2 regions of the Pseudoalteromonas sp. AS84 genome follow, and region 1 is predicted to be linked to the other one. Evidence: predicted binding sites of a transcription regulator. Region 1 holds the regulator's gene; the other holds the start of a gene.

The links. Region 1 encodes MetJ, which represses methionine synthesis genes. Its sites were predicted from a motif close to TAGACGTCTAGACGTCTA; they were not measured.
Positions count from the first base shown of each region.
Region 2: the regulator MetJ is predicted to act here: its motif matches at 1,661-1,678, upstream of WNY79_RS09630 (methylenetetrahydrofolate reductase).

Region 1 covers NZ_JBBMQY010000006.1:141,929-145,149, forward strand. The annotation lists gene metB (cystathionine gamma-synthase) at 1-729, opposite strand, end outside; gene metJ (met regulon transcriptional regulator MetJ) at 1,019-1,339, shown strand; gene WNY79_RS08740 (malic enzyme-like NAD(P)-binding protein) at 1,585-2,826, opposite strand.
Region 2 covers NZ_JBBMQY010000007.1:139,830-143,050, forward strand. The annotation lists gene WNY79_RS09625 (pitrilysin family protein) at 1-1,462, opposite strand, end outside; gene WNY79_RS09630 (methylenetetrahydrofolate reductase) at 1,722-2,678, shown strand; gene WNY79_RS09635 (sensor domain-containing diguanylate cyclase) at 3,009-3,221, opposite strand, start outside.

The DNA.
Region 1 (3,221 bases):
ACGAAGCGTTAAATAGCTATCAAAAGGCGCACCCGTAATACCAATGTTATTAGCCCACCAAGCAAGCTCATCGCCTAACTCTTGTGTTGCGGCAATAACAGCGCCGCCTACTACATCTGAGTGTCCGTTAATGTATTTAGTGGTTGAATGCACCACAATATCTACACCAAAATTAATAGGATTTTGTAAAGCAGGCGACAAAAACGTGTTATCTGCAGCCACCAATGCACCGCATTGCTTTGCAACATCGGTAACCGCTTTAATATCTGTTAAACGAAGTACTGGGTTACTTGGGGTTTCTATCCAAATAAGCTTGGGTTTAATTACTAAAATTTGTTGAAGGCTTTCTTCTTTTGTTAAATCTAATATTTCGAGCTTTAGTAGTCCGCGTTTTTGTAAAGATGTAAATAAACGATAGCTGCCACCATAACAGTCATGTGGAATTACTAACGTATCGTCACTATTAAGTAGCTGAGTAGCTAAATGCACGGCAGCCATGCCTGTAGCTGTAATTATGCCACGAGCGCCACCTTCAAGCTTAGCAAGCGTCTCAGCTAAAACATCACGATTAGGATTACCGCTACGACCATAATCATACTCACGCTTAGTATCAAAGTCGGCAAACGAATAAGTAGTCGATAAATAAATTGGCGGTACCACCGCACCATGATGTTTATCAGCATCAACGCCGTTACGTACAGCAATGGTCGCTTTGTTTTTTTCACTCATATTCGTCACCTGATTAATTTGGATGTTTAGACGTCCAAAAGAGTAAGTTATCCGTTTTGATAAGTCAAAGTATTTTAAAGCTCTAGATGGCTAAAAGTAGAAGGGGCCTCTGCGAATAACACATTTTAGCTCACAAAAGTGTGCTTATCTTTACACCTACAATAGGCTTATTAAGATAGATCGGTATCTATTATTTGACTATCTTTTTTAAATCGATAGAATTTCACGCATATTTACACGCTTTTTATACCGTGTGAGAAATTAATAATCTGAGGCAACGATACATCTTATGGCTAAATGGAATGGTGAGTATATTCACCCATACGCAGAACACGGTAAAAAATCAGAGCAAGTGAAAAAGATCACCGTTTCGATCCCGCTAAATGTATTAAAGGTATTAACTGACGAACGTACACGTCGTCAAATCAATAACCTTCGCCATGCTACAAATAGTGAATTGCTATGTGAAGCATTTTTGCATGCTTTTACTGGCCAACCTTTACCAAATGACGATGACTTACGTAAAGATAACGCCGAAAAAGTGCCAGAAGAAGTTAAAAAAATAATGCAAGAAATGGGTCTAGAAGTACCCGTTTTAAACGAAGAATAATACCAATTCCATTAAGTATGTGATCTAAATTTTACGTCGAAAAAATAATTCAGTTCTAGGCGTAAATTGAAGTAAATGGTTATTCCCTTTGCGAAATTTACAACAAAGAAATGGGTTGTTTTAGCAAGTAAAATAGATCAGCTATTTATTGGAATTGGTATAAATATTACAAAGACAAAAAAACCTCAGTAATTACTGAGGTTTTTTTATGTCTAAATTTTATTGCATAGCTCTACTGTATAGATTTACTGCATATAATTTTCTGGCAAATCAATTTGCGCAACACCTGACTCAACAGCAGCTAGGGCAACAGCTCTTGCTATACGCGGCAGTAACCGAGGGTCCATTGGTTTTGGAATAATATACTGTGCACCAAACTCTAATTTATCTACGCCTGCTGCTTTTAAAACTTCTGCAGGTACAGGCTCTTTAGCAATACTACGGATAGCCTCAACTGCAGCAATTTTCATTTCATCGTTAATAGCGCTTGCACGCACATCAAGCGCACCACGGAAAATAAACGGGAAACATAAAACATTGTTAACCTGATTTGGGTAATCAGAGCGCCCTGTTGCCATAATTAAATCGTTACGTGCGCCGTGCGCAAGTGCAGGATCGATCTCAGGATCTGGGTTTGAACATGCAAACACAACTGGTTTTTCAGCCATTAGCTTTAAATCTTCAGCCGCTAATAAGTTAGGGCCAGAAACACCTACAAACACATCAGCATCTGCAATTACATCTTGCAATGTACGCTTATCGGTATTGTTAGCAAAAAGCTGTTTATATTCATTTAAATCATCGCGGCGGGTATGAATAACACCTTTGCGGTCAAGCATATAAATGTGTTCGCGCAGTGCTCCGCACTTAATCAACAGCTCCATACACGCAACAGCGGCAGCGCCAGCCCCTAAACATACAATAATTGCATCTTCAATTGACTTACCTTGTACTTCTAACGCATTTAACATGCCCGCAGCCGTTACAATCGCAGTTCCGTGTTGATCATCATGAAAAACAGGAATGCTACAACGCTCTATTAATGCTTTTTCAATTTCAAAACACTCTGGTGCTTTAATATCTTCAAGGTTAATACCACCGAATGTATCGGCAATATTGGCAACCGTATTAATAAAGTCTTCTGTTGTACGGTGCTTAACTTCAATATCAATTGAATCAAGGCCAGCGAAACGTTTGAACAATAACGCTTTACCTTCCATTACAGGTTTAGACGCTAAAGGGCCTAAATTACCAAGTCCGAGAATTGCAGTACCATTAGTGATAACCGCAACCATATTACCTTTACCGGTATATTTATATGCATTTGCAGGATCTGCAGCAATTTCACGTACAGGTTCGGCAACGCCAGGGCTATAAGCTAGGGCTAAGTCTTGAACTGTTTCAGCGGGCTTTGTTAGCTCAATGCTAATTTTACCAGGTACGGGGTGTGAGTGATAATGTAGTGCTTGTTCACGAAAGTCAGACATAACGCGATGGTATCCTGCAATTTAAGTTAAAGTGAGAGGTGGAGTCTTGGGGTACGATACCCTTATTATTTTTAAATTCCAAGCAATATCAGGTCTATCCTGTTATATGCTATATCCTTTAATTTTAAGAGGTTTTTCAGTAACTTTGCAGGATTATATAAACATTTAATAAATAAAAATTCACCTAAAAAGTAAGTTTTAAGGTGCTTTTATGCCTAGTGAAATATTAAAAAAATGTATGTATAAAGTATCACCATAAACTTAAATAACAGCCTACTACTCTACTTTAAAAACAGATAAGCCCACGTTAGCTACTTTTATCAACCTAGTTAAAAATTGTACTATTTAAAATATAGAGAATATCTATCGATTTGTCTGTAAAGGTTTATGCATAC
Region 2 (3,221 bases), on a different contig from region 1:
ATACAGGTGCCGCAGGTGCTTGTTCAAGCTTTGCAGTAAGCGCATTTAAATCAACTTCTTGCTCAAAACCAGGGGCTTTATCAAGTGCCGACATCGTTAATGTGGTACGTGCGTTATCAGTAAAGTATTTATTAGCAACGGCTTTAATATCTGCACTGGTAATGTTATCTGATGATTTATAAAGCTGGTTTATAACCTCAGGATCGCGCTCAAAATGCATGTAGCTGGCAAGAGTTGATGCAATCGCTTGCGACGAATCTAAGCCGTTAATAAAGCTGTATTTAAGGTTCGATTTTAAATCATTTAGCTTTTGCTCATCAACAAGCTCAGTGCGTGCTTTTGCATAAGTGCGGTTAATTGCATCGCGTGCAGTGGCTAAATCGTCTGCGTTTTCTACCTTAACAAATACGTGTAATAAACCCGGATCTTTAGTCTCTGGGTTATAGGTAAACATTTGGCTGGCAATTTGTTTGTCGACCACTAGCTCTTGATATAGATCTGAATTATTTGAAAAATAAAGCTGTGAAATTAAATCAAGTGCCGCTCTGTCCTTTTTAGCAGGCTCCCACGCAGCGCCTTTGTACGATACAAGTAACCAATGCCCTGGTAGTGCTTCATCTTGCTGGTGCAAATATTTTGGTGCTTGTTGAACAGGCTCTGCTGTAATGTCAGCAACATAGTTACCCTTTTTCCAGCTACCCCAATGCTTTTTAACCATTGCCATTGTTGCTTGTGGGTCTACATCGCCCACGATGACAAGTGAAACATACTCAGGCTTATAAAACTTAGCAAAAAACTCTTTCCCGTACGCCATTTGATCAGGCATGGCTTCTATGTCTTTAAAAAAGCCCATAGTGGTGTGTTTATACGTGTGCTTATCAAACGCTTCTTCGCGTACAGCACTTAATAATTTACGAATTGGGCTCGCGTTGTTTTTTAAGTACTCACCTTTTACCGTTTGTGCTTCGGTTCTAAATTGCTCTTCGGTGTAGGTTAAATTTTGAAAAATATCAGCTTCAAGCTCAAGTACTTTATCAAGATGCTGCTTTGAAAAGTTTAAATGGTAATTTGTGTAATCGTTTGTTGTATACGCGCGGTTATCAACACCTGAATTTTTTAATATGTCTGAATATACGTCTTCAGGGTATTTTTGTGAGCCTTTAAACATCATGTGTTCAAAAAAGTGGGCAAAGCCTGTTTTGCCCTCTTCAACTTCGTTACGCGACCCTACCGATACCGGAATTTGCAGCGACACTACATCAGGGTAATCGGTTTTAACAACCATGACACGTAAGCCGTTTTCTAGCTCTTCAATTAAATAATCTTGCGAAAAAACACGGTCATCAGCTTTATTTACTTGTTCTTGTTGTGCTGTTGTTTGCGTGCTTTGGTTTTGTTGCATGGCGCAACCCGTTAACGCCAGCGATACCGCTAAGCTGGCTGCTAATAATTTAAATTTCATTGTTGTCCCTTTTTAAATTGAGCAAATTTGTTGTTAGATTTAACACTAACTCACCCTCGATTATGCCCCAAAGCCAATAAATATAAGAGTCCCAAGGGAATTTATTATGTAAACAACTGTGTCAATTATAAATAATGGGAACAAGCACTATGAATAAACATCATGTTAGTTGAAAAACTTTCATTAAATAAATCTATCTAGACGTCTAAATGGCTGCTATATTAAATCTATCGAAACGCACTTGGCTGGAATGAGGATTATGGCTTTATCATTAAAAGAGAAAATAGAGGACACCAACCAAGGTGTTTATCTTATTGGTACTACCCCGCCTAAAATAGGCACCGATAAAGCGCAATTAAAAACTATTGCAGAAAAGCTATTAGGTCGCTTACACGAAATTGAATACGACGGCGTAATAATTTACGACATTCAAGACGAAAGCAGCCGAACTAATCAAGCGCGCCCGTTTGCGTTTAAACAAACCGTTGATCCGCGTGAATACAGCCATTTACTCCGTGATTTATCTGCACAAGATGTAATTACTTACAAAAGTGTGGCGCAGCGTGGCGTAGGCGAGTTTAAAGATTGGCTAAGTGAAACTAAAAACGACTACGATTTACAAAATGTAGTTTTAGTAGGTAGCCCGTCATCGGTAGGCGATATAAAGCTAAGTCTGCCAGATGCGTATAAAGCAATGGCTGAGCAATCAGATGATTTCTTTTTAGGTGGCGTTACAATTGCCGAGCGCCATTCAAGTAAACGAAATGAGCACGAACGATTAATAGAAAAAACAGCACAAGGTTGTCAGTTTTTTATATCGCAAGCTGTTTACGACGCACAAGCGACTATAGAGCTAATTACTAGCTACGCACGTACATGTAAAGCACAGGGTATTACACCTCAACGTATTATATTAACGTTTACCCCGTGCGGCGGCGAAAAAACCTTAGAGTTTATGCAATGGTTGGGTATCTCAGTGCCAGAGGCTACAAAATGGCGCATGCTTGATGCAGACAATACTCTAAGCGAATCAGTTCGTATTTGCCGCGAGAACCTCGACTTAATACTTAAAAGCTGTGCACATTTAGACGTGCCGCTGGGCTTAAATATTGAAAGCTTAACAAACCGTAAAGAAGAAATTGATGCATCAATAAACTTATACCGTTTATTAAAAGCCATTATGGAATTGAACCTTGCGGAAAAGCTAATTGCTTAGAGCTTGAGCCTAAACTAATTCACACCCTTCTTGGCAAGCCTAGTGGCTTGCTTTTTTATGTCCGTTCTTTGAAAAATGAATTAATAAATACAAGTAAAGATTTGCAGCTTAAGCTATTTATTAAAGCTATTTTTGGTTATTACTCTCAAGCTTTTTTAAAGCAAACCCCATTGAGGAGCACATAACACCAAAAATAACTCCCTCATTAGATATAAATCTAATGTTAGGGAACGTTTCAAATCAGCTTATTATTGCTAATGAAAAAATAAAACCTATCGCAGAAAAAACCAACTAAGTTTTGTGGTATTAGTCATGACGAACTTCCTTTTATTATTGTGCTTTTTTAGCTAGCTTATACGCTTGTTTATTTTTATACATTGCGTGGTCCGCATCATTTAATAGCGCTTCAAAGGGCTGCTTTTGTTTATCAGTAAAACTATAACCAATACTGAGTGATAAATCGCACACGTTTACTTTAAGTAAGGCTTTTGAATACTCGGTCGAAATTTTATTCATAATATAGTTAATTTTACTTTTATCGCT